One region of the Pseudomonas paraeruginosa genome, then DNA from elsewhere that is predicted to be linked to it. Evidence: predicted binding sites of a transcription regulator. Region 1 holds the regulator's gene; the other holds the start of a gene.
What was found. Region 1 encodes FliA, which starts transcription of late flagellar genes. Its sites were predicted from a motif close to CTAAAGTTTNNNNNNNNNNNGCCGNTAA; they were not measured.
Positions count from the first base shown of each region.

Region 2: the regulator FliA is predicted to act here: its motif matches at 3,366-3,393, upstream of B7D75_RS11720 (methyl-accepting chemotaxis protein).

Region 1 covers NZ_CP020560.1:3,722,308-3,730,194, forward strand. The annotation lists gene B7D75_RS17595 (chemotaxis protein CheA) at 1-276, opposite strand, end outside; gene B7D75_RS17600 (protein phosphatase CheZ) at 476-1,264, opposite strand; gene B7D75_RS17605 (chemotaxis response regulator CheY) at 1,284-1,658, opposite strand; gene fliA (RNA polymerase sigma factor FliA) at 1,761-2,504, opposite strand; gene fleN (flagellar synthesis regulator FleN) at 2,501-3,343, opposite strand; gene flhF (flagellar biosynthesis protein FlhF) at 3,479-4,768, opposite strand; gene flhA (flagellar biosynthesis protein FlhA) at 4,852-6,975, opposite strand; gene B7D75_RS17630 (TPM domain-containing protein) at 7,114-7,887, opposite strand, start outside.
Region 2 covers NZ_CP020560.1:2,410,635-2,418,521, forward strand. The annotation lists gene B7D75_RS11710 (methyl-accepting chemotaxis protein) at 1-1,738, opposite strand, end outside; gene B7D75_RS11715 (Na+/H+ antiporter family protein) at 1,997-3,322, shown strand; gene B7D75_RS11720 (methyl-accepting chemotaxis protein) at 3,436-5,121, shown strand; gene B7D75_RS11725 (AI-2E family transporter) at 5,279-6,337, shown strand; gene B7D75_RS11730 (DUF4956 domain-containing protein) at 6,675-7,259, shown strand; gene B7D75_RS11735 (polyphosphate polymerase domain-containing protein) at 7,271-7,887, shown strand, end outside.

The DNA of each region.
Region 1 (7,887 bases):
CACCACGTCCATCAGTTCGGAGCTGACGCGCCGCTCGCCCTTGCGCAGGATGTCGAAGACGTTTTCCGCGATGTGGCAGCATTCCACCAGCGCGTTCAGCTGGAGGAAGCCGGCACCGCCCTTGACCGTATGGAACCCGCGGAAAATGGCATTGAGCAGGTCCATGTCGTCCGGCCGGCTCTCCAGCTCGACCAGTTGTTCGGACAATTGCTCGAGAATCTCGCCGGCCTCAACCAGGAAGTCCTGGAGGATTTCTTCATCGGCGTCGAAGCTCATTCGGCTGCTCCCAGAGACGTGTTACTCGAAAGGGTCGGCAAGACCGCGGTCCTGCCGGAAATACCGGTCCGCGCCTTGCGGACCGACCTTCGTCCGCGCCGGGATCACCGGCATGACGAAGGCTGTGCCGGCGTCCCGTCGACGCCAGCGTTCAATGCATACTTAACGGCAGCTACGCCGCAGTCTTGAGCCGGGCGGGTCAGAAACCCAGGCTGGACAGCAGATCGTCCACGTCGTCCTGCCCGGACACCACGTCTTCGCGCTTGCTCGCGGCGACCTGCGGCCCTTCGCCCTTGGCCGAGCGCTCCAGCGCGGCCTGGTGGCGCATGCTCACGTGGTCGTGCTCGATGCCGGCGTAGCGGTCCACCTGCCCGGCCATCCAGACCAGCTTCACCAGGTTGCTCTCGACCTCGGTGACCAGCTTGGTGACGCGCTTGATCACCTGGCCGGTCAGGTCCTGGTAATCCTGAGCCAGCAGGATGTCGTTGAGCTGGGAAGACAACTGCCCGGCGTGCTCGCCGCTACGCACGAGGAACTGATCGATGCGCTTGGCCAGCTCGCGGAAACCGTCGGCGTCGATTTCCCGGCGCATGAAGCGTTGCCAGTCCTGCTGCAGTGCCCGTGCATCGTCACCCATCTGGTTGACCAGCGGGGCGCTCTGCTCCACGAGGTCCATGGTCCGGTTGGCGGCCTTCTCGGTCATCTCCACCACGTAGGAAAGACGATCGGTGGCGTCGGCGATCTGCGACATTTCCTGCGCGTGCGGGGAATGCGGGTCGATCTGGAAATCGACGATGGCGTTGTGCAGTTCGCGGGTCAGCTTGCCCACTTCCTGGTACAGACCGCGGTCCCTGGCCTGGCTGAGCTCCTGGATCAGTTGCACCGCCTGCTGGAAATGTCCCCGTTCGAGGCAGTCCACCAGTTCGCGCGCGTGTTTTTTCAGGGTCGATTCGAATTCATCGCCCGTGGAATCGTTACCAAGCACCATGACACCCTCTTGGCCGGCTTCAGCCGTTGACCCGCTCGAAAATCTTCTCGATCTTTTCCTTCAGGACCTGGGCGGTGAAGGGTTTGACCACATAGCCGTTGACCCCGGCCTGGGCCGCTTCGATGATCTGGTCGCGCTTGGCCTCGGCGGTGACCATGAGTACCGGCAGGTGCTTGAGGCGCTCGTCGGCGCGCACCGCGCGAAGCAGGTCGATGCCGGTCATGCCCGGCATGTTCCAGTCGGTGACGAGGAAATCGAAGTTGCCGCTGTGCAGCATCGGCAGCGCCGTGGTGCCGTCGTCGGCCTCGGCGGTATTGGTGAAGCCCAAGTCCCGCAAGAGGTTCTTGATGATGCGTCTCATCGTGGAAAAGTCGTCCACGATGAGAATTTTCATGTTCTTGTCCAAGTAGACCTCCGTACAGACCAGGACGCGTCCCAGCGGGACGCGCCATACATTCTTTTGCGTTAACGTTTACAAGCCGCGGTCGAGGCCGCTTCAGGCCGACCGCCAATCCGCCAGGCGCGCGCGCAACCGCGCGGCGCACTGGCTGTGCAACTGGCTGACCCGCGATTCGCTGACGCCCAGCACCTCGCCGATCTCCTTGAGATTGAGCTCCTCGTCGTAATACAACGCCAGGACCAGGCGCTCGCGTTCCGGCAGCTTGGCGATGGCATCCGCCAGGGCCGCCTGGAAACGTTCGTCGAGCAGGCCGTGGATCGGCTCGTTGTGACTGAGGCTGGTATCTTCGGGCAATCCATGTTCGCCGTCCTGCAACAGGTCGTCGAAGCTGTACAGGCGGCTGCCCTGCGTGTCGCTGAGGATGCCGTAGTAATCTTCGAGGCTCAATTGGAGTTCGGCAGCAACCTCGTGATCTTTAGCGTCGCGGCCGGTTCTCGCCTCGATCGCGCGGATCGCGTCGGTCACCATGCGGGTGTTGCGGTGCACCGAGCGCGGCGCCCAGTCGCCCTTGCGGACTTCGTCGAGCATGGCGCCGCGGATGCGGATGCCGGCATAGGTCTCGAAGCTGGCGCCCTTGCCGGCATCGTATTTCTTCGCTGCCTCGAGCAGGCCGATCATGCCGGCCTGCATGAGGTCCTCCACCTGCACGCTGGCCGGCAGGCGGCCGAGCAGGTGGTAGGCGATGCGCTTGACCAGTGGTGCGTAACGCTGGATCAGTTGCTCCTGGGAGTTCTGCGCTTGCGCCTTGCTGTACATACGCACTCCAGAGGCCGCTGTCATACGGCCGAGCCTGTCGCGGGATGTTGGACCAGTCGTTCGACGAAGAACTCCAGGTGCCCGCGCGGGTTGGCCGGCAGCGGCCAGCTGTCGACCTTCTGCGCGACCGCCTTGAAGGCCAGTGACGCCTTCGAGCGGGGGAATGCCTCGTATACGGCTCGCTGTTTCTGCACGGCCTTGCGTACCGACTCGTCGTAGGGGATGACACCTACATACTGTAGTGCGACGTCGAGGAAACGGTCCGTGACCTTGGTCAGTTTGGCGAACAGGTTGCGCCCTTCCTGCGGACTGTGGGCCATGTTCGCCAGGACCCGGAAGCGGGTCATGCCGTGGTCGCGGTTGAGCAGCTTGATCAGGGCGTAGGCATCGGTGATCGAGGTCGGCTCGTCGCAGACCACCAGCAGCACCTCCTGCGCCGCGCGGACGAAGCTGACCACCGAATCGCCGATCCCGGCGGCGGTGTCCACCACCAGCACGTCGAGGTTGTCGCTGATATCGCTGAACGCCTGGATCAGGCCGGCGTGCTGCATGGGCGAGAGATGCACCATGCTCTGCGTGCCGGAGGCCGCGGGAACGATACGCACGCCGCCGGGACCGAGCAGGAGGACGTCGCGCAGCTCGCAGCGTCCTTCGATCACGTCGGCGAGGGTGCGCTTGGGCGTGAGCCCCAGCAGGACGTCGACGTTGGCCAGGCCGAGGTCGGCATCCAGCAGCATGACGCGACGACCGAGATCGGCCAGAGCCAGTGCCAGGTTCACCGACACATTGGTCTTGCCGACGCCGCCCTTGCCGCCAGTTACTGCGATCACCTGTACGGGATGCATGCTACCCATCTGCTTCATACCTTGTGTTGTCGTCTTCCCGGGAAACCCTTCCAGGGTCTTCCGGTATTGGCGGGGCCGATGCACCATCGGTCCCGGCCCGGCGGAAGCCACCTTCGCTTCCGTCACCCGCGCCACGCGCGGCACTCACCGATCTCAGCCGACACGCCGCGCCGGTTGCTGATAGAGCCCGGCGAACATCTCGGCCATGGCGTCCTCGCTGGGTTCTTCCGGCGCCTGCAGGCTGACCGCCCGGCTGACCAGCTGGTGGCTGCGCGCCACCTGCAGATCGTCCGGAATCCGCGGCCCGTCCGCCAGATAGGCTACCGGGAGTCGCTGGGCGATAGCCAGCGCCATCGATTCACCGAGGCTGCCCGCCTCGTCCAGCTTAGTCATGATGCAGCCCGCCAGCCCGCAGTGCCGATAGGTCTGGTAGGCCGACCTGAGCACCTGGCTCTGGCTGGTGGTGGCCATCACCAGGTAATTCTTCACGTTCAGGCTCGGCGACGCCAGGGCCTCGAGCTGCATGCGCAGGGCCGGATCGCTGGCCGGCAGGCCGGCGGTGTCGATCAGCAGCATGCGCTTGCGCGCCAGCGGCGCCAGGGCCTGGATCAGCGACTGGCCGGGGTCGACCAGGGTCACCGGCACGTTGAGGATCCGCCCGAGGGTCTTGATCTGCTCCTGGGCGCCGATCCGGTAGCTGTCCATGCTCACCAGCGCCAGACTCTGCGCGCCGTACTTGAGGACGTAGCGCGCGGCCATCTTCGCCAGTGTGGTGGTCTTGCCGGCACCGGCCGGGCCGACCAGGGCCAGCACGCCACCGGCGTCGAGCGGGTCCTGGTCCGGCGTCGGCACGGCGCGCGACAGGTGTGCCAGGAGCATGCGCCAGGCCTGGCGGGTATCGCCCACCGCGGCGACTCGCTCCAGCAGCGGCTTGCTCAGCTCCGCCGGCAGGCCCATGCGTTGCAGGCGGCGCCAAAGATTGGCCTGCTGCGGGCGCTGATGCTGCAACTGGCCCCAGGCGATCGAACCCAGCTGCACCTCGATCAGTTCGCGCAGGCCGTTCAGCTCGAAGCGCATCGCCTCCAGGGTCTGTCCGCCCGCCGCGGCCTTGGCCTGCGGCGCCGCCATGGACTCGGCGAGGGTCGGCCGCGCCGGCTTCTGCTCGGCGAACAATTGACGATCCTTGCGCTGGCTTTCCGCCGGCCGGGCCGTCAATTCGGCGCGTGCCTCGGCGATCCGCGCCTGGGTCTTGCGCAGTTCCACTTCCAGCGCCGGATTGGGCTTGCTCGGCGCCGGCGGGGCCTGGTAATCCAGCGCCGCGGTCAGCTCGATGCCGCCGGCGACCCGGCGGTTGCCGAGGATCGCGGCGTCCGGACCCAGTTCGTCGCGGACCAGTTTCATGGCCTGACGCATATCGGCGGCGAAGAAGCGTTTGACTTGCATTGCCCGAACCCCTCAGTTCAGTAGTCTTGCCGGCAACCTCTGGTTGCCCGGTGTGCCGGCCCTGGAGCCGGCGCAGCCCTCGTTCAGTTCTGTCCCACCGTCGCGACGATGGTGACCTGCTTGTTGTCCGGGATTTCCTGGTAGGCCAGCACATGCATGCTGGGCACCGCCATTCGCGCGAAGCGCGACATCATCGAACGGATCGGCCCGGCAACCAGCAGGATCGCCGGCTTGCCGAGCATCTCCTGGCGTTGCGCGCTCTCGATCAGCGAGCGTTGCAGCTTCTCGGCCATCCCCGGCTCCAGCAACATGCCGTCCTCGGAGCCTTGCCCGGCCTTCTGCATGCTGTTCAGCAAGATCTGTTCCAACCTCGGCTCGAGCGTGATCACGGGCAGCTCCGGCTCAAGCCCGACAATGCTTTGCACGATGGCGCGGGACAACGCGACGCGTACCGCCGCGACCATCGCGCCGGGATCTTGACTCCGCGGAGCGACGTTGGCGATGGCCTCGGCGATGGTCCGGATGTCGCGCACCGGCACCTGCTCCTGAAGCAGTGCCTGCAGGACCTTGAGCAGGGTGGACAGGGAAATCAGCCCCGGCACCAGCTCCTCCGCCAGCTTCGGCGAACTGCGGGCGAGCAGTTGCAGGAGCTGTTGCACTTCCTCATGGCCGAGCAGCTCGTGGGCGTGCTTGTGCAGCACCTGGTTCAGGTGGGTGGCGACCACGGTGCTGGCGTCCACCACGGTGTAGCCCAGCGACTGCGCCTGGTCGCGCTGGCCGGGCTCGATCCATACCGCCTCCAGGCCGAAGGCCGGGTCCTTGCCGGCGATGCCGTTGAGGCTGCCGAACACCTGCCCGGGGTTGATCGCCAGCTCGCGATCCGGATAGATCTCCGCTTCGGCCACGCTGACGCCCATCAGGGTCAGGCGGTAGGCGTTGGGCAGCAGGTCGAGGTTGTCGCGGATATGCACCGAGGGCATCAGGAAGCCCAGCTCCTGGGACAGCTTCTTGCGTACGCCCTTGATCCGCGCCAGCAGTTGCCCGCCCTGGTTGCGGTCGACCAGCGGGATCAGCCGGTAGCCGACCTCCAGGCCGACCATGTCCACCGGGGTGACGTCGTCCCAACCCAGTTCCTTGACCTCCTGGGCGCGCTGCGCCGGCAGCAGCTCCTGCTGGCGCTGGACCTCCTGCTCGGCGGCCTGCCTGGCCTTGTTCTGGCGGTGCCAGATCCAGTACGCGGCGCCGCCGGCCAGGGCGCCGAGACCGATGAAGGAGACGTGCGGCATGCCGGGGACGACGCCCATGGCGATCAGGATCGCCGCGGAGATCGCCAGCGCCTTGGGCGAGGCGAACATCTGCCGGTTGACCTGCTGGCCCATGTCCTCGGAGCTGGACACCCGGGTCACCATGATCGCCGCGGCGGTCGACAGCAGCAGCGACGGCAGTTGCGCCACCAGGCCGTCGCCGATGGTCAGCAGGGCGTAGACCTTGCCGGCGTCGCCGAAGGACATCGAGTGCTGGATCATGCCGATGGCGATGCCACCGATCAGGTTGATGAAGAGGATCAGCAGGCCGGCGATGGCGTCGCCGCGGACGAATTTGCTGGCGCCGTCCATCGAACCGTAGAAGTCGGCCTCCTGGGCCACCTCGCTACGGCGCTTCTTGGCTTCCTCCTGCTCGATCAGGCCGGCGTTGAGGTCGGCATCGATGGCCATCTGCTTGCCGGGCATGGCATCCAGGGTGAAACGCGCGCTGACTTCGGAAATCCGCCCGGCGCCCTTGGTCACCACCACGAAGTTGATGATCATCAGGATCGCGAAGACCACCACGCCGACCACGTAGTTGCCGCCGATCACCACCTCGCCGAAGGCCTGGATCACCTTGCCCGCGGCGCCGTGGCCGTCGTGGCCGTGGAGCAGCACCACGCGGGTCGAGGCGACGTTCAGCGCCAGGCGCAGCAGGGTCGCCACCAGCAGGATGGTCGGGAACACGGCGAAGTCCAGCGGCCGCAGGGCGTACACGCAGACCAGCAGGACCACGATGGACAGGGCGATGTTGAAGGTGAACAGCACGTCAAGCAGGAACGGCGGGATCGGCAGGGTCATCATCGCCAGCATGGCCAGCAACAGGACCGGCACGCCCAGGCTGCCACGGCCCAGTCCCGCCAGGTTGCTGCGCACATTGCTGATCAGTTGCGTGCGGTCCACTCTCGACTCCCCTGCCCTGCGTGTGGCGCCCGAAGACAGGCGCCGTACAAACTTTTGACGCCGGAATGCGCGTCGAGCGGGTCAGTGCAGGAACCGTTCCAACTTTTCAATTGCTTGATTGAAAAAGGCTTTTCCCTATCACCAGCTGCCGGAGGCGCCACCACCGCCGCTCGAGCCGCCGCCGCCGGAGAAGGAGTCGGACGACGAACTCGACGATGACGACGAAGAAGAGAAACTCGACGCCCCCTGGTATCCGCCGCCCCGCCTGCGCCGTCCGCCCGGACCGCCGGAACCGACGTTGCAGCCGATGAACAGCGGCAGGCAGGCGGCGGGCAGGATGATCAGCGCCTCGATGCTGTTCAGGGGGTCGTCCACCAGCAACAGCAGGCACTCCAGGGCCAGGGTCAGCAGCAGTCCCAGCAGACCCGGCAGGCAGGCCCGGCGGCGCCCCTTGCGCAACCCCTGCCAGGCCCCGGCCAGCATCAGCAGCGTCAACCCCAGCGACAGCGGAACGGCCAGCCCGTAGTGGAGCACCGCCACGCCGTAGCGGCCATAGGCCCAGAACAACCCCAGCGCATAGAGCGTGAGAACGGCGAAGAACCAGCGCGCGCCGCGCGAATACTTGAGCAGGGCGCCGAAGCCGACCCCGAGGAACGCCACCAGCTGCGCCACCGGCACCATCGCCCACACCGGCCAGTGGCGCCCCAGCGCCAGCGCCGCGCCGAGCGCCACCAGCGTCCCGAGGATCCAGTACCAGGATCGCGGGCGCACCAGCAACAGCACGCCACCGAAGGCGCCGAGCAGGAAGACGATGCCCAGGGTTCGCTGCACCCTGTCGGGATCGATCGGGTCGCGCGGCGGCGGCGGCAACGCCTCGCCGTCGATCAGGCGGACCAGGCGCTGCGCCGCCGC
Region 2 (7,887 bases), 1.3 Mb from region 1:
CGAAGCCGCGCCCGGCGTCGCCGGCGCGGGCCGCCTCGATGGCCGCGTTGAGCGCCAGCAGGTTGGTCTGCTCGGCGATGGCGCGGATCACTTCCAGCACCGAGCCGATTTCCTCGCTGCTGCTGGCCAGCTGCTCGACCTGGCCCATGGCGCCGGTCAGGTTGGCGGCCAGGCTGTCGATGCCCTGGGTGGTACGGTCGATCAGCGCCAGCCCGTCGCGGGTCGCCTGGTCGGCGCCGCGCGCGGCGTCGGCGGCCTGGGCGGCACTACGGGCGACGTCCTGGGCGGTGGCGGTCATTTCGTGGGAGGCGGTGGCGACCTGATCGATCTCGCGGAACTGCTGCTGCATGCCGGCGCTGGTCTGGCTGGAGATCGCCGCCGACTGGTCGGCGGTGCTGCGCGCGTCGCGCACCGAGACCTTCACGTCACGGATGATCGGTTGCAGCTTGTCGAGGAAGCGGTTGAACCAGCCGGCCAGCTCGCCCAGCTCGTCGCGGCCGGTGTGCGGCAGGCGTTGGGTCAGGTCGCCTTCGCCGCTGGCGATGTCGCGCAGCATGTGGGCGACGCCGAGGATCGGCCGGGTCACGCCACGGGCGGTCAGCCACAGGACCAGCAGGCCGAGCACCGCCGCGCCGAGGCCGAGGCCCAGTTCGACCCAGGTGCCTTCGCGGCGCATGTCGTCCAGCTGTCGCTCCAGCGCCAGTGCCGGGCCGAGCAGGGCGCTCTTGGGTACTTCGAGGAGAACGCCCCAGGGCTTGGCGCCGGGAATCGGCTGCAACGGTTGCAGCACCTTGAGGTCGTCGCTCTCGTTGAACAGCTGGCTCTTGCCGGCGGCCAGCAGCTGCAGCAGCTCGCCGGCGTGCTGCGGATCGGCCTTGGCCAGGTTCTGCCCGAGCAGGCCGGCATCGTGGCTGTTGCCGGCGAACAGCCCGGCGGGACTGAGGATGCCGACCCGGCCAACGCCGTCGTAGAGTTCGCGATTGCCCTGTTCGCTGAGCGCCTGCAGGCTGCTCAGGTTGATGTCCAGGCCCATCACGCCGATCACCTTGCCATCCAGTTCGAGGGGGAAGGCGATGCTGGTCATCAGCAGTTGGCGCTCGCCCACCTTGTCGAAATAGGGATCGAGCACGCAGGGCTGCCCGCTTTCCTTCGGGCAGGTGTACCAGGCGTTGTAGGGGGCGCCGCTGGGCCCGGTGCTGGTGTCGGCGAGTTCGGACTCGACCATCGACTCGGATTCCAGCTGTCCCGGCGTGGCCTGCGCCCAGTACAGCGAGAAGCGACCCTTGTCGTTGCTGCCGAGGGCGGGCTGGTCGACGAACAGTTCGTCCTTGCCGTCCAGTGCGTTGGGCTCGAACACCACGTACAGGCCGAGCACCTCGGGATTGGCGGCCAGTGCGGTGCGCACCTGGCGGGTCAGGTCCTCGCGCAGGTCGTAGGCGTCGAGGAAACGCTTCTGCGCCTGGTCGCGGAGGAACAGGATCTGCCGCGAGAAGCCCTTGCCGTACTGGAAGGCGTCCATGAAGTAGCGCTGGATGCGCAGCGCCTGCAATTCCCCGCGGGCTGCCAGGCGCAGGCGCGCCGATTCGTCGAGCATCTGCGTGCTGGCGCTTTTCACCAGCACGGAGCTGTGCTGCATGCGGTAGACCGAAAGGCCGACCAGCAAGGCGACCACGCCGAGCAGGCAGAGCCCTGCCAGCAGGGTGATCTTCCATTGGATGGACAGGCGGCGAAGGAGCATGGGAGGGGTCCTTGTACGAAGAAACTGCGGGGGCCCAGGAGATATCGGCAGGGCGCTTCCATTCTTGACAGTGGCCTGTTGACTGGCGCCGGAATGCCGTCGTTCGGCGAATGGCAGGCAAGAAGCGTGCACAACGGATCATAGCCAGGCGACATTCGCCTATGCGCGGCTTTGACAGGGGCGGGCGGCTGTAGCAGAGTACGCCCCTTTTTTCGGCCGCAAACGGCCGGCTTCGTTTCATTCGCAAGGAGTTCAACGATGAACGCAGTGGTGCTGGCGGTAGGGCTGATGCTCGTCCTCAGCCTTTGCCGTGTGCATGTCGTGCTGGCGCTGATCATCGGCGCGGTGGTCGGCGGACTGTTCGGCGGCCTCGGTCTGGAGGGCACCCTGAAGGCCTTCAACGGCGGCCTCGGCGGGGGCGCCACGGTGGCCCTGTCGTACGCCATGCTCGGCGCCTTCGCCGTGGCCATCGCCCGCTCCGGCGTGGCCCATGCGCTGGCCGACAGGGTCCTGGCGCTGCTCGGCCGGCACGATGCACAGGGCAAGGGCACCGGCGCGTTCAAGTGGATCCTGGTGGTCCTGCTGCTCTGCGTGGCGGTGTCCTCGCAGAACATCCTGCCGATCCACATCGCCTTCATCCCGCTGCTGGTGCCGCCGCTGCTCTATGTCTTGAGCAAGCTGCAGATCGATCGCCGGCTGATCGCCTGCGTCATCACCTTCGGCCTGATCACCCCGTACATGTTCCTGCCGGTAGGGTTCGGCAACATCTTCCTAAACGAGATTCTGCTGGCCAACGTGGCGCGCAACGGCGTCGACATCAGCGGGATCGACGTCACCCACGCCATGTTCATCCCGGCCCTGGGCATGCTCGCCGGACTGCTCGTCGCGGTGCTGTTCAGCTACCGGCGCAAGCGCGCCTACGACCTGCAGAAGATCGAGCGGGCCGAACGCGTCGATGTCGCCTACAACCCGAAGAGCCTGGCGGTGGCCGGGGTCTCCATCGTCGCCGCGTTCGTCGTGCAGCTGTGGCTGGACTCGATGATCATCGGCGCGCTGGTCGGTTTCGTGGTCTTCTCGCTGTCCGGCGTGGTGCGCTGGAAGGAGGCCGACGACCTGTTCACCGAAGGCATGAAGATGATGGCCACCATCGGCTTCATCATGATCGCCGCGGCCGGTTTCGCCGAGGTGATGAAGGCCACCGGCGAGGTGCAGAGCCTGGTCGACGCCTCGGTGGCCTGGATCGGCAACAGCAAGGCGGTCGGCGCCATGCTGATGCTGCTGGTCGGCCTGCTGGTGACCATGGGCATCGGCTCGTCGTTCTCCACCGTGCCGATCATCGCCGCGATCTTCGTCCCGCTGGCCGTGCAGCTGGGCTTCAGCCCGCTGGCCATCGTCAGCATCGTCGGTACCGCCGGCGCCCTGGGCGACGCCGGCTCGCCGGCCTCGGACTCGACCCTCGGGCCGACCTCCGGGCTCAACGTCGACGGCCAGCACAACCACATCTGGGACACCGTGGTGCCGACCTTCCTGCACTACAACCTGCCCTTGCTGGTGTTCGGCTGGGCCGCTGCGATGCTGCTCTGAGTTCCGTTCCAGGCGGTCGCCTGACGGAATGTCGGGCCGGCCGCTTAAGCTTCCGACGGGATTGCCGATGAATCGGGAATCCCGTTTTTTATTGGGCGTCATGCTAGGAGTTGATGATGCGTCTGACCCTGAAATCCAAAGTCCTCCTGCTGGCCATGGTGCCGGTGCTGCTCTTCGCCCTGGTGCTCAGCGGCGGGGCGGTGCTGATCCTGCACAACCAGGCCGATGCCGAAATAAAGGAAACCCGCGAGCGCCTGCTCGGCGACCGCCGCGCCGAACTCGAACACTACGTGCAGATCGCCATGGGCAGCATCCAGGCCGAGTACGACCGTTCGGCCAATGGCGACCTTGACGCCCGCACCGAGGCCATCGCCCGCCTGTCGAAGATCAGGTACGGCAAGGACGGCTACATCTTCGGCTACGACTCCCAGGTGGTGCGCCTGTTTCGCGGCGACAGCCCGGTCGACGTCGGCAAGAGCTTCCGCGACCGCCGCGACCCCAGCGGCGTGTACCTCAACCGCGAGCTGGTGGAGGCGGGTCGCAACGGCAGCCACTACGTGACCTACACCTCGCCGCTGCCGGGCAACGAGAGCGTGATGGTGCCGAAGCTGTCGTACACCCTGTACCTGCCGAAGTGGGACATGGTGATCGGCTCGGCGATCAACCTCGACGGCGTCGAGGCGCAGCTGGGGGAGATCAAGCAGGCCATCGACGAGCGCATCGGCACCCTGATCGCCAGCATCGTCGGCATCGCCGGCGTGCTCCTGGTGGTGTTGCTGGTGGTCGGCCTGACGCTGGCCAACGCGATGCTGCGGCCGCTGCACCAGATCCGCCAGAACCTCGACGACATCGCCGCCGGCGAGGGCGACCTGACCCGTCGCCTGCCGGTGACCAGCCACGACGAGCTGGGCGAACTGGCCGGATCCTTCAACCGCTTCGTCGAGAAGATCCACGGCCTGGTGCGGCAGATCGCCGGGATGACCGGCGACCTCAAGCAACTGGTCGAGCAGATGTCGGCCCAGGCCGAGCGCTCCGAGCAGGCCATGGAGCGCCAGCGCCACGAGACCGACCAGGTCGCCACCGCGATCAACGAGATGTCCGCCGCCGCCCATGAAGTGGCGCAGAGCGCCCAGCGCGCCGCCGAGGCCGCGCAGCAGACCGACCACGAAGGCCAGGCGGCGAAGCGCGTGGTGGACGGCAGCATCGAGCGCATCCATGCGCTGGTCGGCGAGATCCGCGACAGCGGCACTTCGCTGGACAGCCTGCAGCAGGACGTGCAGTCCATCGTCAGTGTGCTCGGGGTGATCCGCTCCATCGCCGAGCAGACCAACCTGCTGGCGCTCAACGCGGCCATCGAGGCGGCCCGCGCCGGCGAGGCCGGGCGCGGTTTCGCGGTGGTCGCCGACGAGGTGCGCGCGCTGGCCAGCCGCACCCAGCAGAGCACCCAGGAGATCCAGGGCATGATCGATCGCCTGCAGCAGGGCACCAACGCCGCGGTCGACGCCATGCGCCGCTCGGGCGAGGCCGGGGAGGGCACCAGCAGCCAGGCCAACCAGGCCGGCGACTCGCTGGACGCCATCGCCCAGCTGATCGCCACCATCAACGCGATGAACGCGCAGATCGCCAGCGCCGCCGAGGAACAGACCGCGGTGGCCGAGGAGATCAACCGCAGCGTGCACCAGATCGCCGGCGCCGTGGACAGCGTCGCCGACGAGGCCCAGCAGGGCGCGCAGACCGCCCGCAACCTGGCGCAGCTGGGCCAGGGCCTGGGCCGGCTGGTCGGGCAGTTCCGCATCTGAGCCTTCCCGCGTGACCGCTGCCGGCAAAAGAGCCAGCCGGCAGTGGTGCGCCACAGAGCCTTCCTGTCATTATTCGGCGAAGCCGACCGGCGCGCGTGAACGATCCGCGCCCGCCGGCTGACTAATGCTTTGCTTCCCACTGCCAGACGGATTGGACATGCTCGACACGAAACTGGAATCCCGGACCTTTCTCCTGTTGCTGGCGGTGGTCACGCTCGCCTTCGGCTGGCTGTTGCTGCCGTTCTACGGCGCGGTGTTCTGGGGCACCATCCTGGCGATCATCTTCGCCCCGGTGCAGCGCCGCCTGCAGGTGCGCCTGAAGGACCGGAAGAACCTCGCGGCGCTGATCACCCTGTCGATCTGCGTACTGATCGTGATCATCCCGGTGATCTTCATCGCCGGCTCGCTGGTGCAGGAAGGCGCGAGCGTCTACCAGCGGGTCAAGTCCGGCGAGCTGAACTTCGCCGCCTACCTGCAGCAGGCGGTGGCCGCCTTGCCGCCCTCGGTGCACCAGTGGCTGGAGCGCTTCGACCTGACCAACCTCGCCAGCCTTCAGGAGAAGCTTTCCTCGGTGGCCATGCAGGCCAGCCAGGTGGTGGCGACCAAGGCGTTCAGCATCGGCCAGAACACCTTCGACTTCGTCATCAGCTTCGGCATCATGCTCTACCTGCTGTTCTTCCTCCTGCGCGACGGTCGTGTGCTCGGCCGGCGGATCAAGCAGGCGGTGCCGCTGAGCCAGGAACACAAGCACCATCTGTTCGCCAAGTTCACCACGGTGATCCGCGCCACGGTGAAGGGCAACATCGCCGTGGCCGCCACCCAGGGCGCCCTCGGCGGCCTGATCTTCTGGCTGCTGGGCATCGAGGGCGCATTGCTCTGGGGCACCCTGATGGCCTTCCTGTCGCTGCTGCCGGCGATCGGCGCGGCGCTGATCTGGGCGCCGGTGGCGGCCTACTTCCTGCTCACCGGGGCGATCTGGCAGGGCGTGGTGCTGATCCTGTTCTGCGTGGTGGTGATCGGCCTGGTGGACAACATCCTGCGCCCGATCCTGGTCGGCAAGGACACCAAGATGCCGGACTACGTGGTGCTGATCTCCACCCTCGGCGGCATGGCCCTGTTCGGCCTCAACGGTTTCGTCATCGGTCCGCTGATCGCCGCGCTGTTCATGGCCAGCTGGGACCTGTTCACCGGGCGCGAGGAGGAACCGCTGGCCTGATCGCGGGCGCGCCGCGCGCCGAAGCAGAAGAAGCCGTGGCTCCAGCCACGGCTTTTTTCGTGGTGCGCTCCCCGCCGGAGGACGTTGCGCAGGCGCTGTCGGCACGGAGGAAGCGCCCGGTTTTATGAAATCCAGAATCCGGTCCGGATCCTGGAATCCCTCCCTCTCGGATGGCCGCAGCGAGCGCTGCGAGGCGTGCCGAAGGCCTCGGGTTTAATTTTTATCTTATTGATAATAAAGGCCTTTTAATGAAGGCCTGAGGGCGCTTGCCTGGTTTGGCACGCGGCCTGCTATCTGGCTCCGAAACACGGCATTTCGCCCATATCGGAGTAGAACCTTGCTATCAGCTTTCCTTCACACCCCCCTGTTCGAATTACTGGCCCGCTTCTGTATCGACATCGTCGCGGCACTCGTGTTGATCTTCGGCATGTATTACCGGCGCCACCAGGACAAGGAACTGGTCACCGCCGCGGCGCTGTTCAACATCTTCGTGTTCGCCGTGCTGACCATCCTCTCCAGCGTCGAGTTCAGCGTCGCCGCCGGCTTCGGCCTGTTCGCCATCCTCGCGCTGTTCACCCTGCGCTCCGAGCCGATCAGCAAGATCGAGATCACCTATTTCTTCGGCAGCGTCGCCATCGCGGTCATCTGCTCGGTGCAGGGCACCACGCTGCCGCTGATCGCGGCGACGGTGCTGCTAGTGCTGCTGGGCGCCTACGTATTCGACCATCCACGGATCCTGCGCTCGGTGGAGAACATCAAGATCACCTTCGACCAGATCAACGTGCATGCGCTCTCCGACCCCGCGGCGATGAACGCCGACATCGCCGAGCGGCTCGGCGTGGAAGTGGTGTCCTACGAGGTCCGCTCCATCGATTACCTCAATGACACGGCCAGCATGCGGGTCTTCTACCGCAAACGTTGAGGACGACCGCCATGAACCTGCATACCGAGCCGCTCGCCTTCGCCCCGCGCCGCGCGGTGTCCCGAGCCGACGAGGCTTGCCCGGCCCGTCCGGACCAGCTGTTCCGCGCCATCGGCCTCGAACGGCTCAATGCCACCGCCTCGATGCTGGTGCGCCGCGACAACAAGTACGTGGTTCGCGAGGAATGCCTGGCGCCGGCCTGGACGGAACTGGCCGAACGCTTCGACATGCTCGAGATCGACGGGACGCGCGACTTCACCTACGACACCTGCTATTTCGACGATCCCGCCCACACCAGCTACTTCGACCACCACCGTGGCCGCCGCCAGCGCTGCAAGATTCGCATGCGTCGCTACGTCGACGCCCGCCTGTGCTTCGCCGAGATCAAGCTCAAGGGCAAGCGCGGGCAGACCGAGAAACGCCGCGTGGCCTGCCCGCTGGAGCAATACGGGAGGCTGGACGAAGGCAGCGAGGCGCAGATCCGCGCGGCCTACCGCGAACTCTACGGTCGCGCGTTCGAGCAGGTGCTGGAGCCCGTCGTGTGGATGCGCTACCGCAGGACGACGCTGGTCGCCAGGGAGGGCGGCGAGCGCATGACCATCGACCGTGGCCTGGTGTTCATGGATGC